3 regions of the Streptomyces sp. NPDC048436 genome follow, and region 1 is predicted to be linked to each of the others. Evidence: riboswitches for the same ligand, from Rfam matches in the RefSeq annotation. Region 1 holds a riboswitch; each other region holds the start of a gene.
The links. Region 1 has a riboswitch for S-adenosylmethionine ahead of ACGFX9_RS22870 (putative leader peptide). Riboswitches for the same ligand answer to the same signal wherever they lie in the genome.

Region 1 (5,223 bases):
CTGACGTAGGGCTCGTCGAGTACGTCGGAGGGCTTGAACGCGGCGCGGTATCCCTCCGCCGCTTCGAGCACCGTGCCGGGGCTGACGTGGTAATTCGCGGCGAAGGGCAGTCCGTTGCCGCCCGCCACCTCCGCGCTCTGTCCGCCGCTGCTGCCCAGGATCCACACCTGGATGTCGGCGCCCTCACCCGGGACGACGTGCGCTTCGATGCCATCCGCTGACCGGTACGTCCCTGCCAGGAGCGCGAGGATGTCGTCGACCTGCTCTCCATAGTCCTGCGACTCGGCGTTCGGCTGCTGGAGCAGCTTGCGCTGCAGGGCCACGCGAGGTGAGCCGAGCAGATGCTCGTAGGAGAACCGTGCGGGGATGCGCAGTCCGTTGGGCGCGTGACCGTCGACGACGGGGGTCGCGGTGGGCGGCGCGGCGGCGGGCTTTCCGGGCGGACGGCCGCCGGAACGGCCGAGGCCCAGGTCAAGGCGCCCGGGGTGCAGCGCGTCGATCAGGCCGAACTCCTCGACCGTGGAGAGAGCGGTGCGATGGCCGAGCTGTACGGCCCCCGCACCCAGCCGGATCGTCGAGGTCGCGGAGGCGGTCAGGGCGAGGACGACCGCGGGTGAGGTTCCCGCTACGCCCGGGTTGAGGTGGTGTTCGGCGAACCAGTAGCGGGCGTACCCGAAGCGTTCGGTCTGCCTGGCCAGGTCGATGGAGTTGCGCAGCGCCCCGGCCGCGGTGGAGCCGGACGAGACCGGCACCAGGTCGAGGATGCCGAGAGGGATGGCTGACATGTGCGGTGCTCCTTCTCAGTGGTCGGCGGACGCGGGGACGAGGACGGGTTCGGGCGCGGGCGGGCCCCCGGCATCGGCGTCGGGGCGGGCGTCGGGGTGGGCGAGGCCGAGGTGGTCGCGCAGGGTGGTGCCCTCGTACTCCGTGCGGAAGACGCCGCGCTCCTGGAGCAGTGGGACCACGGTGTCGGCGAAGCCGTCGAGGCCGCCGGGGGTGATGTGCGGTACGAGGATGAACCCGTCGGATGCGTCGGCCTGGACGAAGGAGTTGATCGTCTCGGCGACGGTGGCCGGGGAGCCGACGAAGGACTGGCGATTGCCGGTCTCGATGACGAGGTCACGGATGGACCACTTGTTCGCCTCCGCGAGCTCCCGCCACTCCCGTGCGGTGGCCAGCGGGTCGCGGTACATCCGCACCTGGGCACGACCGCGGGCGATGGTGTGCTCGCCGACGTCCGGATCGATGTCGGGGAGCGGGCCTTCGGGGTCGTACGCGGAGAGGTCGCGGTTCCAGACGAACTCCAGGTGCTTGATCGCCGTGGCGCCGCTGACCTGGAGGCGCCGCACCTCGCGGGAGAGCTCCTCCGCCTCGGCGTCGGTGTCTCCGAGTACGAAGGTCGCGGCGGGCAGGATCAGGAGCTGGTCGTGGGTGCGGCCGTGGCGGGCCAGGCGCCCCTTGACGTCCGTGTAGAACTCCTGGCCTTCCTTGAGCGTGCTGTACCGGCTGAAGATGGCGTCAGCGCCTTCGGCCGCGAACTCACGGCCCTCCTCGGAGTCACCCGCCTGGAAGATGACCGGGCGCCCCTGGGGGCTGCGCGGGACGTTGAACTGGCCCTGGATGTCGAAGTGTTGCCCCTGGTGGACGAAGGCTCCTGCCTGGGCGTCGCGCAGGAAGGTGCCGGTCTCCTGGTCGGCGACGATCTCGTCCCCGCGCCAGGAGTCGAACAGCTCGCCCGCCGTACGCAGGAACTCCTTCGCCCTTGAGTACCGCTCCTCCTGCGGGAGGAATCCGCCGCGGCGGAAGTTCTCGCCGGTGAAGGCGTCCCAGGAGGTCACGACGTTCCATGCGGCGCGCCCGCCCGAGAGGTGGTCGAGGCTGGCGAACTGGCGGGCCACCTCGTAGGGCTCGTTGAAGGTGGAGTTGATGGTGCCGGTCAGGCCGAGGTGCTCGGTGACGGCGGCGAGCGCGCTGAGGACGGTGAAGGTGTCGGGCCGTCCGACGACGTCCAAGTCGTATATCTGGCCGCCCTGTTCGCGCAGTCGCAGCCCTTCGGCGAGGAAGAGGAAGTCGAACTTGGCGCGTTCGGCGGTCCGCGCGAAGTGCGCGAAGGAGCTGAACTCGATGTGGCTTCCGGCGTCGGGGTCGCTCCACACGGTGGTGTTGTTGACGCCGGGGAAGTGCGCCGCGAGGTGGATCTGCTTGAGCGGCTTGTCGGGTGACTTGCTCATGACTGGGTTCCCTTCCGGCTCAGGCGGTGGCGGCGTAGCGGTTCGCGGGGCGGGCGAGGCCCAGCAGTCCGCGCAGGGTGTCGGCTTCGTACGCGCGGCGGAAGACGCCCCGGCGCTGGAGCTCGGGCACCAGACCGCGGGTGATCGCCGGGAGGTCGTGGCCGAGGACCGCGGGACGCAGCCGGAACCCGGAAAGCCCCTCCCTTGCCAACTCCTGGAGTTCGTCGGCGAGTTGAGCGGGTGTCCCCGTGAACACCTTCGCGTCGCTGGTGTACGGGTGGCCTGCGAGGGCGTCCAGGCGCTCGCGGCGGGCCGCGGCGGCGGCCGGGTCGTCGTCCAGGAACACCACCAGGTCACCGAAGAGGTGCAGGGGCTCGTCGGAGCGCCCGGCCCTGTCCTGTTCCGCGCGGACGGCCGTGACGATGGCGCGTGCCTGCCCGGCGTCGTGCGGGGTGACGTATCCGATGTCGGCGGAGCGGCCGAGGAGCCGGAACGGGGCGTCGGTCACGGTCTCGTGGGCGAGGGCGCTGACGAGGGGCTGGCCCTGCGGCGGCCGGGGTGTGATGGAGGGGCCCTTGACGCTGAAGTGCTTGCCCTCGAAGTCGATGTAGTGCAGCTTGTCGCGGTCGACGAAGCGGCCGGTGGCGACGTCCCGTATCTCGGCGTCGTCCTCCCAGCTGTCCCAGAGGCGGCGCACCACCTCGACGTAGTCGGCGGCCTCGTCGAAGAGGTCGAGGAGCAACTCCCGTATGGCCGGGCGCTCCAGGTCCTCGATGCGGAAGGCGGGAAGCGTCCGGCGGCCGAAGTGCGCGGCCTCGTTGCGGCGCGGTGACACCTGTACCCGCAGGCCCGCGCGGCCGTTGCTGACGTAGTCGAGCGTGGCGATCGCCTTGGATGCGTGGAAGGGCTCCGTGTGGGTGGTCACCACGGTCGGCACCAGGCCGATGTGGCTGGTCAGCGGGGCGATGCGGGCGGCGATGAGAACGGCGTCGAGCCGTCCGCGTATCTCGTCGGTGCGTGCGTCGGGTTCGGCGAAAGGCGCGGCTTGCAGGCCGAGCGCGTCCTCGATGGTCACGAAGTCGAGCAGACCGCGTTCGGCCTCGGTGACCAGATCGGCCCAGTAGCGGGCCGTGAGCAACTCCCTTGGGCGGGACACCGGTTCGCGCCAGGCGGCGGGGTGCCAGCCCGCGCCGTCGAGGGCGACGGCGAGGTGCAGCGCGCCGGAGGAAGCGGAGTCCGGAGAAGAAGAGGGGGACAATGGAGACAAAGGGGGCAACGAAGATGATGACGACACGAAAGGTGCGCCTTCCTGATCGACCGGCTGACCGTACGAGGACACCGGCCCCTCGACATGGAGGGCCCGGCGGCGGAGTGACAGGTCAGGGGCGACAGAGCGCGCCGGCCACGCGCTGCAGGTCGATGTGCGGCCGGGAGTACAGATGCACGCGGCGGCTCGGGGCGATCACCATGACGCGCAGGGCGGACGGGGACGGCAGGAGCGACATATGAGGGGCGACCGGCGCATGCGGGAAGAGCGGCACGTCGGTCACCTCCGCCCTTCCGGCCCGGCGGGCTCGATGCCTCGCCGGTATCGCGCTTGCGGAACCCGGATGGGCACCGCCTGGTCTTCACCTGGAGCACCCCACCGCGTCGGAGGGTTGCCGGTCAGCAAGCCAGGGCTTGACGCTGACACTCGTCACCTGTTCGGGACGTTACGCGAGGTCACAGCGGTGCGCAATGCCCGGCGACCACAAGGATCATGGGCGTTCTCACATCGCCGTACGGTGCCGTCAGCTGCCCTTCTCAGCGTCAACCGCCGCGCCACGTCTTCTGTTCCGCATGGACGCGAGGAGTTTCAGGACGGTCGGCGCGGGCCTTCTTGACGGCGCCGGGCGCCCGGACCCACACTTCCCGGGACGGTAGCGCGGCTCTGACGCAACGGGCCTCGACGCAGGGCTGGTGGACATGTCCAGGGCGGTCGGTGGGAGGAACGGCACTCGGCGCCCTTCCCTGTCCACGCCCCGACCGCGCCCCCGCGTCCTCACCCGGCGTCTGCACATCGACCTGCTGCGCGTGTGCAGCGCCACGGCTCCAGCGGTCTGACCTCCACCCACCGGAAGCGTCAGCCGAGAGCGCCGGCCCGAAGCGGTCGGCGCCCCTCACCTGTTGTCTGGAGAGCCATGCCCGAGACCACGTCGACGCCGCACCGTTCCCGCCCCCCGATCCGCAGCCGCATCGGCGCCGACCTCGCGGGCGGCTTCTACCCGGCGCCTCACCGCTACCATCTGTACCTCTCGGCGGGATGTCCGAGCTCCTTGCGCGTCTCGATCACCCTCGACCTGCTCGAGCTCAGGGACTCGGTCTCCACCACGGTCCTGGCCCCGGACGCCCCCATGGCGCTGGACTCCCTGCACCGCTATTACGAGGCCACCGAGCACCACTTCGACGGCACGCCTGCCGTCCCCGCCCTCTGCGACCGGTGGAGCGGACACGTCGTCAGCAACCACACCCCCGACATCCTGCGCGACCTAGCCTGCCGCCTGGCCGCGCACGGCGGCGACCCGCTGCTCGTCCTGCGCCCGTGCGCCCTGGCGGCGCAGATCGACGCCGTGCACGAGCGCCTCGCCGCCCGCCTCTTCCAGGCGCCCGAGCCGGTCCTGGGCGAACTCGACCGCCGTCTGGCCACCCGCCCCTACATCGTGGGCGCCCAACTCACCGCGGCGGACGTGGACTTGTGGGCCACGCTCGTCCACCTCCCCCGGCAAGCGGCTGCCGCGGCCCGCTCCCGTACCCACGTACGCGCCTACGTCGAGCGCCTGCACGACCACCCGGCCTTCCGCGCCAACCACCCACCTACGGCACGTACGAAGCCCGTCTCGCCGTGGCCACCACCTTCACGCCGTCCGCCCCGCTGAGCCGCCCGTCGGCCACCCAGGCGTCGACCACGCTCTGGACGCGCTGAACCAGCGCGCCCTTGTTCCGGAAGGGGGCG
Region 2 (5,223 bases), on a different contig from region 1:
GACGGCCTCGACGGCCTTCTCGATGCCACGCTTGAGGGCCATCGGGTTGGCACCGGCGGCTACGTTGCGAAGGCCCTCGCGGACCAGCGCCTGCGCCAGGACGGTCGCGGTCGTCGTGCCGTCACCGGCGACGTCGTCCGTCTTCTTCGCGACCTCCTTGACCAGCTCGGCGCCGATCTTCTCGTACGGGTCCTCGAGCTCGATCTCCTTGGCGATGGAAACACCATCGTTGGTGATCGTGGGGGCGCCCCACTTCTTCTCGAGGACGACGTTGCGACCCTTGGGGCCCAGGGTCACCTTGACGGCGTCGGCGAGCTGGTTCATGCCGCGCTCGAGGCCGCGCCGTGCCTCCTCGTCGAACGCGATGATCTTGGCCATGTGAAGTGGTCCTCCCGGACGGGGTGGAAACGCAAACGGATCGTGCTGGCGCCCGCGACGGACGGCCTGCAAACCTTGTGGTTCCTTGCCCCACCCGGCCTGCGGGCCTCACCGACCCGATCCAAGTTCTGTCACTCTCACTGGGAGAGTGCTAACGCCAATGATTAGCACTCGACCCCTGCGAGTGCAAGCGCCTCTCACGGATCCCAGACATACGAGGGGTGCGCGGGCCGCGGGATCCACGACAGCGCGCGGGGGACGCGGGGCACGCACGAGGGGCCCGTACCCCTCTCGGGATACGAGCCCCTCGTCTCGCTAAGTCGCTGGCCGATCGCGCCGAGATCAGACGGCGAGCTTGACCATGTCCGCCTGCGGACCCTTCTGGCCCTGCGAGATCTCGAACTCCACTCGCTGACCTTCTTCAAGGGTGCGGTAGCCGTCCATCTGAATCGCGCTGTAGTGGACGAATACATCCGCACCACCGTCGACCGCGATGAAGCCGTACCCCTTCTCCGCGTTGAACCATTTGACGGTGCCCTGAGCCATGCCTAACTCCCCTATTACTGGCCCTTGCACGGGCCCGCACTTCGCGGACCCGGGTCAGACCTCACCCCCCCAATGGGTTGTGGAGGCGTGCGCCGGAACGCGTCGACCGCGGCTGAATGTATCTGTCCAACTGCCCTCTGCAACAGGTCAATCGGACGAGAATTCTGGGCACGCGCGATCGGTAATATGCGGAGAATTCGCCGGACTTCAGGGCAAGTCGGGCCATGCAAAAGCCACGAAAGGCGTATATAGGCAGGGCACTTTGGCTGCTTCTTGTCGACTCCGGGGCGACTTCGTATATGCGCCGGGCACAAACGGGGAAGCGCGTTTCCCAACTGTACCGCGCTCAACCACATGGAATTGCCCCCTCCACTTCTCTCGCGGAGGGGGCAATCAGGATTACGCAGGGTGTTTGTGCAAAGGGTCAGCCGCCGGCGACGGCGGGAATGATCGAGACGCCGGCGCCGTCCGGCGTCGCCGTCTCAAGGCCCTGTTCAAAGCGGACGTCGTCGTCGTTCACGTAGACGTTCACGAAGCGCCGCAGCTTGCCCTGGTCGTCCAGGACACGGGCCGCGATGCCCGCGTGCTTGGCCTCCAGATCGGCGATGACCTCGGAGAGGGTGCCCCCCTCGGCGGCGACCTCGGCCTTACCGCCGGTGTAGGTGCGAAGAATGGTGGGGATACGGACGTTGACGCTCATGGGGTTCACCTCTTGATGCGGGGAGGAAGCGCCCCTGCAAGGGGCGCGGGGAACTGCGCGACCAGCCACGACGGCCCCGCAGTCAAGCGAACAAGCTCAGCCTGCGAGCCCGGCGGCGCGGAACGCGTCAAGGCTAGGGCGAATCGTGGCGGTGGCCTGCGAAGTCTCAGCGACAGCGTCAAGCGTCTTGAGGCCGTCACCCGTGTTCAGCACCACCGTGGTGAGGGAGGGGTCGATGAGCCCCGCCTCAAGCAGCTTCTTCGTGACGCCGACCGTCACACCACCGGCGGTCTCCGCGAAGATCCCCTCGGTCCGGGCGAGCAGCTTGATCGCGTCGACGACCTGCTCGTCGTTCACGTCCTCCACGGCCCCGCCCGTACGGCGCGCGATGTCCAGGACGTACGGCCCGTCGGCGGGGTTGCCGATGGCCAGCGACTTGGCGATGGTGTTGGGCTTCTGGGGGCGTACGACGTCGTGCCCGGCCTTGAAGGCGGTCGACACCGGGGAGCAGCCCTCGGCCTGCGCACCGAAGATCTTGTAGGGCTTGTCCTCGACGAGGCCGAGCGCGATGAGCTCCTTCAAGCCCTTGTCGATCTTCGTGAGCTGCGAGCCCGAGGCGATCGGGATGACCAGCTGGTCGGGAAGGACCCACCCCAGCTGCTCGCAGATCTCGTACGCGAGGGTCTTGGAACCCTCGCCGTAGTAGGGCCGCAGGTTCACGTTGACGAAGCCCCAGCCCTCGCCCAGCGGGTCGCCGATGAGCTCGGAGCAGAAGCGGTTCACGTCGTCGTAGTTGCCCTCGATGCCGACGAGTTCGCCGCCGTAGACCGCGGCCATGACGACCTTGCCCTGCTCCAGGTCGTGCGGGATGAACACACAGGAGCGGAAGCCGGCGCGGGCCGCGGCGGCGCCGACGGCGCCGGCGAGGTTGCCGGTGGAGGAGCAGGACAGGGTGGTGAAGCCGAAGGCGCGCGCGGCCTCGATGGCCTGCGCGACGACGCGGTCCTTGAAGGAGTGCGTCGGGTTGCCGGAGTCGTCCTTGACGAACAACTTGCCCTGCTCGACGCCGAGTTCACGCGCGAGGTTGTCGGCCTTGACGAGCTTGGTCCAGCCGGGGTTGATGTTCGGCTTGGACGCCACGTCCGCCGGGACGGGCAGCAGCGGCGCGTAACGCCAGATGTTGTCGGGGCCCGACTCGATCTGCTTGCGGAGTGCCTCGGGGTCACCGGTCGGCAGGTTGTACGCGACTTCGAGCGGGCCGAAACAGGCCTGGCAGGCGAAGATCGGGCCGAGGGCGTAAAGCTCGCCGCACTCACGGCACGAGAGGCCGGACGCGGGGCCGAGGTCCACGGAGTCCGTGGTGGTGGAGGGGGTGGTGTTGTTCGTTTCTACAGTCTGCGCAGCCATGGAGGCGAGGCCCTTTCTCCTCATCTTCCCCGCGGCGCATTTCGCCGCGAGACGGAATTGGCACCTTCCCCGTCGAGACCTCGCGTGCGCGGTCGACGGGATGGTTGCCGGGGCTTCAACGGGCCGTATCCCTCTGCCCCTCTGGATGAGCGGTATGGCGCCGGGTCTGGACCCGGGCATTTGTTACGCGATGACCCCCGACATGCGATGGTCATCCGCGTTGTTCAAGACTGTAACCGACGGCCTGGACCCTTGAGATAGTCGTCCGAACCGCGAGATGGATCACATGCAGGCCACACACAGGAGGAGCCACCCGTGCTGGAAGAGGCCGAGCGCTGGCTGACCAGGCGTTCCTGGTCCGTTGCCGACCGTCCGCTCAGCGCACTCGTCGCAGCCAAACGAGCGTCCGGAGCCTCGGTGAGTGTCGTACTGCCCGCGCTCGACGAGGAGGAGACGGTCGGCGGGATAGTCGCCGAGATCCGCCGTGAGCTGGTCGAGAAGGCCGCCCTCGTCGACGAGCTCGTGGTGATCGACTCCGGCTCGAAGGACCGTACGGCCGAGGTCGCCCGTGAGGCGGGCGCGCGGGTCGTGCACCGGGACGAGATCCTGCCGCGCATCCCGGCCGTGCCCGGCAAGGGCGAGGTGCTGTGGCGCTCACTCCTGGTGACCGGCGGTGACATAGTCGCGTTCGTCGACGCGGACCTGAGGGAGTTCTCGGCGGACTTCGTCACGGGCATCGTGGGCCCCCTCCTGACCGAGCCCGACGTGCAGTTCGTGAAGGCGATGTACGACCGCCCCCTGGCCGGAACAGCAGGTCAGGGCGGCCGGGTCACCGAGCTGATGGCGCGCCCGCTGCTCAACATGCACTGGCCCCAGCTGGCGGGCTTCGTCCAGCCCCTCGGCGGTGAGTACGCGGCACGCAGGTCCCTCCTGGAGCGGCTGCCGTTCCCCGTCGGTTACGGGGTGGAGCTGGGTCTGCTCGTCGACGCGCTGCACACGGTGGGCCTGGACGCGCTGGCGCAGGTCGATGTCGGTGTGCGCAAGCACCGGCATCAGGACGGGCAGGCGCTCGGCAGGATGGCGGCGGCGATCTACCGGACGGCGCAGCTGCGGCTGGCGCGCGGCCATCTCGTACGCCCCGAGTTGACCCAGTTCGAACGGGGCGAGCGGGGGTTCGAGCCGCGGACCCATCCGGTGGACACGGAGGAGAGGCCGCCGATGGCCGACATCGCGGAGTACGCGGCCCGCCGCGTGGCGTGACAGTCCCCTGCGGGGCCGCCTTCCGGCGGGCTGCGGCCATACGTTTGAGGGCTTCCGGTACGGGCTAAGTTTCGGCATATGGTCTCCGAGCACGCTGCCAAGGTTCTCGTCGCGTCCAACCGCGGCCCCGTCACGTACGCCCTTGAGGAGAACGGGGAGCTGACGGCGAAACGGGGAGGCGGCGGGCTCGTATCGGGCCTGAGCGCGATCGGCGGCTCCGACGGGGACGACGCGGCCCTGTGGGTCTGCGCGGCCCTGGGGGACGGTGACCGCGAGGCGGTGCGGCGGGGCGTCGGTGAACCCGGCGTACGGATGCTCGACATCGACCCGCGGGTGCACGCGGACGCGTACAACGGGATCGCGAACTCGGTGCTGTGGTTCGTCCACCACATGCTCTACCAGACGCCGCTCGAACCGGCCTTCGATGCGGAGTTCCGCGCACAGTGGGCGTCGTACGAGACCTACAACCGGGCCTTCGCCGAGGCGCTCGCGGAGAGCGCGGCGGGCGGCGCGGCGGTCCTGGTGCAGGACTATCACCTGGCGCTGGTGCCGGGCATGCTGCGGGAGCTCCGCCCCGACCTGCGCATCGGCCATTTCTCGCACACGCCGTGGGCGCCGGTGGACTACTTCCGGATGCTGCCGGACGACATCGCGGAGCAGCTGCTGCGGGGCATCCTCGGGGCCGACCGCGCGGCGTTCCTGACGGGCCGGTGGGCGGACGCGTTCACGGACTGCTGCGTCGCCGTCCTCGGTGGTACGTCGGGGACGCGGATCGGGGTGCACGGGCTCGGGGCTGACGCGGATTTCCTGCGGGAGCGGTCGCGGCGGGACGACGTGGAGGACCGGCTCGTCGCGCTGCGGGAGCAGGTGGGTGTCGGCCGGAAGGTGATTGTCCGGGTGGACCGGACGGAGCTCTCGAAGAACATCGTGCG
Region 3 (5,223 bases), on a different contig from region 1:
CTGCCCGCGTCCGCCAAGCCCGTCACGCTCTTCGCCGACATCCCCGGCACCCCCACCTACACCCCGCGCGACCTGCTGCGACTCTCCGCGGTCCTGGCACCGCTGACCGCCGCGCTCGTCCTGCTCTTCGCCGTCACGCTCTGGCCGCTGCTCGGTGTGCCCGTCCGCTGAACCCGCCCTTGAATCCACTCTGGAGACCCACGTGCTGACCCACTTCGCCATCGCCCCCAGCGGCTTCAAGGAGTCCCTGTCCGCGCAGTCCGCCGCCGAGGCCATCGCCGAGGGAGTGCGCCGCGTCGTCCCCCGCGCCACCACCGACCTGATCCCCCTGGTGGACGGCGGCGAGGGCACCGCGCGCGCCCTGGCCACCACGGGCGGCGGCCGCCTGGTCGCGCTGCCCGCCACCGGCCCCGTCGGCCAGCGGATCGGCACGCACTTCGCCCTGCTGCCCGACGGGACGGCGATCGTGGAGATGGCGGCCGTGGCCGGGCTCTCCCTGGTCCCGCGCGGACTGCGCGACCCGGGCGCGACGACGACGTACGGCGTCGGCGAGCTGATCCGCGCCGCACTCGACGCGGGCGCCCGCCGCATCCTGGTCGGCTGCGGCGACTCCGGCACATCGGATGGCGGCGCGGGCGCCCTGCAAGCACTCGGCGCCCGGCTCCTGGACGTGGACGGCTGGGAACTCCCGCTCGGCGGCGGCGAGTTGACCCGACTGAGCCGCGTCGACCCCGCAGGCCTCGACCCCCGCCTCGCGGACACCGAGATCCGGGTCGCGTGCAACCCCTTCAACGTCCTGACCGGCGAGCAAGGGGTCGCCCGCGTCTTCGGCCCCCAGAAGGGCGCGACACCGGCCCAGGTCGAACAGCTGGCGGCGGGCCTCGAACACTGGGCGCGCGTCCTCACCCGCGACCTTCGCGCCACGCAGGACCTCGCCCTCGGCCCCGGAACAGGCGCCTCCGGCGGCCTGGGCGCGGGCCTCGCCGCACTCGGCGCCGAGCTGCTCCCCCGCTTCGACGTGCTGCTCGACCACCTGGACCTGGACGCGCGCCTGGCCCGCGCCGACCTCGTCGTCACCGCCGAGGGCGCCCTCGACCACCAGACGCCGCGCGGCAAGGTCCCCGCCGAAGTGGCCAGGCGCGCCAAGCGGTTCGGCCGCCCCGTCCTGGTCCTCGCGGGCACGATCGGCCAGGGCGCGCACCACGTACGGGCGGCGGGCGTGGACGCCTACAGCGCGATCCTGCCCGCGCCGGTCTCGCTCACCGAGGCGCTCGGCCGTGGGGCCGAGTTCCTCACCGACGCGACCGAGCGGGCCCTGCGGATGATCCTTCTGGGGTCACGTCTGAAGGGACGGACCAAGGCTCAGGCGGCGTTGGTGTCCGGCACGCAACGCCCGTCCTCCGTACGGTAGTTCCACCGCGCGCCGTCCGCCACGAGCTCCTTGACGGCGCGCACGAAACGCTCCACGTGCTCATCGGGGGTGCCCGCGCCGAAGCTGACGCGGATCGCGTTCAGGGACTTCTCGCCGGGCGCCGCCTCGGGCGCGCCGCACTCGCCCTGGGTCTGCGGGTCGCTGCCGAGCAGGGTGCGCACCAGCGGGTGGGCGCAGAAGAGGCCGTCGCGTACGCCGATGCCGTACTCGGCGGAGAGCGCGGCGGCGAAGTGCGAGCTGTTCCAGCCGTCGACGACGAAGGAGATGACGCCCACGCGCGGCGCGTCGTCACCGAAGAGCGAGAGCACCCTCACCGCGGGCACATCGGCGAGGCCCTCGCGGACCTTCGCGATGAGGTGGCGCTCGCGGGCGACGAGCTCGTCGAAGCCCGCCTCGGTCAGCGCCTTGCAGGCGGAGGCGATCGAGTACACGCCGATGACGTTCGGCGAACCGGCCTCGTGCCGCGCCGCGGTGTCGTGCCACTCGACGTCCACGCCGCCGTCCGTGCGCCGCGCGACCTTCCGCGAGGCACCGCCGCCCGCGAGGTAGGGCTCGGCTGCCCGCAGCCAGTCGGAGCGGCCCGCGAGGACGCCCGAGCCGAAGGGCGCGTACAGCTTGTGGCCCGAGAAGGCCACCCAGTCGACGTCGAGCTCGCTGATGGAGACCGGGTGGTGCGGCGCGAGCTGCGCGGCGTCCAGGACGATGCGGGCGCCGTGCGCGTGCGCGGCGGCGGCGAGCTCCTTGACCGGCCACAGCTCACCGGTGACGTTCGAGGCGCCGGTCACGCAGACCAGGGCGGGCCCGTAGGGGTCGCGGTCGGCGAGGGCGCGCTCCAGGGTGGCGACGGCCTGCTCGGCGGTGCGCGGGGCGTTCAGGTACGTCACGCGGGCGTCGCGCCAGGGAAGCAGCGAGGCGTGGTGCTCGGTCTCGAAGACGAAGACCTGGCAGTCGGCGGGCAGCGCGGCGGCGAGCAGGTTCAGCGAGTCGGTGGTCGAACGGGTGAAGACGACCTGGTCGTCCTCGCGGCAGCCGAGGAACTCGGCGACGGCGACGCGGCTGTTCTCGAAGAGGTCGGTGGAGAGCTGCGAGAGGTACCCGGCGCCGCGGTGCACGCTGCCGTAGTAGGGCGCGTAAGCGGCCACGTCGTCCCAGACCCGCTGCAGCGCCGGGGCGCTCGCCGCGTAGTCGAGCGCGGCGTAGGTCACCTCGCCGCCGGTGACGAGCGGCACGGTGACGTCACGGCCGAGCACCGGCAGCGGGGCCGCGCAGCAGGGGTCGGCGGACTCGGCGGAGGCGGAGGCGGAGGCGGAGGCGGAGGCTTCGGTGGTGGCGACAGAGCGTGCGGACATGGCGAACTCCCGTGGGAAGGCAGGCGAGTTCACTGCGAGAGCGCCCGTGCGGCGCCGCAGTGACGAAGAGAAAAGAGGGTTGCGGAAAAGGGGCCGGGAAGCCCTATCGCATTCGCTTGCTCACGAGACTGCTCCCTTGAGGACCAGGACCCCAGGGGTACGACACTCATCGAGTGCGCAGGGGTCCGCGCTTGCCATACGCCTTGCTGCGTACGGCCTGGTCTTCACCCGGGGCACCCCGCCACGGACGGAGGGTTGCCGGACAGCGAGCCGGGGCCTAATCGCTGTCACTCATGACCTGTGCAGCATCCTGCCATACGATCTTCGACGCGCAAGGCGCAGTCCAGAATCCGGACTGCGCCTCGCGTCACACTCGGGTCGCTCTCAGCGGTTGCTGGCCGCCACCCACCGCTCCAGGGCCTGCTTCGCGGCCCCCGAGTCGATCGATTCGGCCGCCCGGGCGATGCCCCCGCGGATCTGCTCGGTCAGGCTCCCCTCGCCCGGCGTCAGGGCCACGAGGGCCGCCGCGGAGTTGAGCAGCACGGCGTCCCGTACCGGGCCCTTCTCGCCGTCCAGGAGGCGGCGCGCCACCTCCGCGTTGTACGAGGCGTCGGCGCCGCGCAGCGCCTCCACGGGGACCAGGTCGATGCCGGCGTCCCGCGGGTCGAAGGACTCCTCGCGCACGGTGCCGTCCCGTACGACCCAGACCCGGGAGGTGGCCGTGGTCGTCAGCTCGTCCAGGCCGTCGTCACCGCGGAAGACCAGGGACGAGTGCCCGCGCTCGGCGAAGACCCCGGCCACGATGGGCGCCATCCGCGCGTCGGCGACCCCGACGGCCTGGGCCCGCACCCGGGCCGGGTTGGTGAGCGGACCGAGGAGGTTGAAGACGGTCCGGATCCCCAACTGGCTGCGCGCGGTCCCCGCGTGCCGCAGCGCGGGGTGGAACTTCACCGCGAAACAGAAGGTGATCCCCGCCTCCTCCGCGACCTCGACGACCCGCCGCGGGGTGAGCTCCAGGTTCACGCCGAGCTTTTCGAGGACGTCGGAGGCGCCGCTGGCCGATGAGGCGGCGCGGTTGCCGTGCTTGACGACCTTCGCGCCCGCTCCGGCGATGACGATCGCGGACATCGTGGAGATGTTGACGGTCTTGGCGCCGTCACCACCGGTGCCGACGATGTCGACCGTCGCCCCCGGCACCTCGATCACGTTGGCGTGTTCGTACATGGTGCGTACGAGACCGGAGATCTCCTCCACGGTCTCGCCCTTGGCCCGCAGCGCCACGACGAAGCCCGCGATCTGCGCGTCGGTGGCCTCGCCCCGCATGATGCGGTCCATCGCCCAGGCGGTGTCGTCGGCGCTCTGGTCGTTGCCGTCCAGCAGGCCGTTCAGCACACCGGGCCAGGAACGGGCCGCCGCGGTGTTGCCTCCTGCGGTGGTCACAGCGTTCATGGCCGCTCCTGGGTTCGTCAGCGTTCGTGGCGTAGGGATGGGACCACCTTATCCAGCGCGGAGAGCGGCAAAGAGCCCCGTCCATGCAGTGGAACGCATGGACGGGGCTCTCGCCGTGGCGACCTTGAGTCAGAGCTTCAGGGGATCAGTGGTGGCCGTGGCCGCTGGTGATCTCCTTGTACTCCTCGGTGGTGGGCTTGGGGATCTGGTTGTCCTCCCCGTAGTAGCCCTTGGAGAGCTTGGCCCTGAGCTTCTGCGAGCCGGACACCTTGCGCTCGACACCGTTCTCGTCGACCGACGGACCGATCTCGACCGGCGCGTACTGCTCGTGCGCGGTGAGCGTGTGCAGCTGCCCCTGGTCGAGCGGCTCGTGGACCTCGATGAACTCACCGTGCGGCAGGCGCTTGATGATGCCGGACTCGCGTCCGTGCAGCACCTTGTCCCTGTCACGCCGCTGCAGACCCAGACAGATCCGCTTGGTGATGACGAAGGCGATGACCGGCGCGACGAAGAAGGCGATGCGCACGAACCAGGTGATCGCGTTGATCGACAGGTGGAAGTGCGTGGCCCAGAGGTCGTTTCCACCACCGATGAGCAGCACCATGTACCAGGTGATCCACGCGACACCGAACGCCGTCCGGGTCGGGACGTTGCGCGGGCGGTCCAGGATGTGGTGCTCGCGCTTGTCCCCGGTGACCCAGGACTCGATGAACGGGTAGACCGCGATCGCGACCAGGACCAGCGGGAAGATGATCAGCGGGACGAACACACCCAGGACGAGCGTGTGACCCCAGGCGTTGATCTCCCAGCCCGGCATGACACGGATCAGGCCTTCGGAGAAGCCCATGTACCAGTCGGGCTGGGCTCCGGTGGAGACCTGGTCCGGACGGTAGGGGCCGATCGCCCAGATCGGGTTGATCGTGGCGATCGCCGAGACCACCGCGATGACACCGAAGACCAGGAAGAAGAAGCCTCCGGCCTTGGCCATGTAGA

Region 2: it holds a riboswitch for S-adenosylmethionine, as region 1 does, so the genes downstream of both, thrC (threonine synthase) here and ACGFX9_RS22870 (putative leader peptide) in region 1, are expected to answer to the same signal.
Region 3: it holds a riboswitch for S-adenosylmethionine, as region 1 does, so the genes downstream of both, ACGFX9_RS02080 (aminotransferase class V-fold PLP-dependent enzyme) here and ACGFX9_RS22870 (putative leader peptide) in region 1, are expected to answer to the same signal.

The regions. Positions count from the first base shown of each region.
Region 1 is NZ_JBICXP010000006.1:327,285-332,507, reverse strand. It holds gene ACGFX9_RS22885 (LLM class flavin-dependent oxidoreductase) at 1-785, opposite strand, end outside; gene ACGFX9_RS22880 (NtaA/DmoA family FMN-dependent monooxygenase) at 801-2,231, opposite strand; gene ACGFX9_RS22875 (LLM class flavin-dependent oxidoreductase) at 2,251-3,498, opposite strand; gene ACGFX9_RS22870 (putative leader peptide) at 3,611-3,781, opposite strand; SAM riboswitch class IV at 3,820-3,932, opposite strand; gene ACGFX9_RS22865 (glutathione S-transferase C-terminal domain-containing protein) at 4,412-5,146, shown strand; gene ACGFX9_RS22860 (beta-L-arabinofuranosidase domain-containing protein) at 5,085-5,223, opposite strand, start outside.
Region 2 is NZ_JBICXP010000017.1:141,594-146,816, reverse strand. It holds gene groL (chaperonin GroEL) at 1-378, opposite strand, end outside; gene ACGFX9_RS36980 (cold-shock protein) at 721-924, opposite strand; gene ACGFX9_RS36975 (MoaD/ThiS family protein) at 1,349-1,624, opposite strand; gene thrC (threonine synthase) at 1,721-3,031, opposite strand; SAM riboswitch class I at 3,049-3,183, opposite strand; gene ACGFX9_RS36965 (glucosyl-3-phosphoglycerate synthase) at 3,347-4,291, shown strand; gene ACGFX9_RS36960 (trehalose-6-phosphate synthase) at 4,370-5,223, shown strand, end outside.
Region 3 is NZ_JBICXP010000001.1:437,539-442,761, forward strand. It holds gene ACGFX9_RS02070 (SLC13 family permease) at 1-171, shown strand, start outside; gene ACGFX9_RS02075 (glycerate kinase) at 203-1,411, shown strand; gene ACGFX9_RS02080 (aminotransferase class V-fold PLP-dependent enzyme) at 1,363-2,781, opposite strand; SAM riboswitch class IV at 2,964-3,080, opposite strand; gene trpD (anthranilate phosphoribosyltransferase) at 3,166-4,230, opposite strand; gene ACGFX9_RS02090 (cytochrome bc complex cytochrome b subunit) at 4,376-5,223, opposite strand, start outside.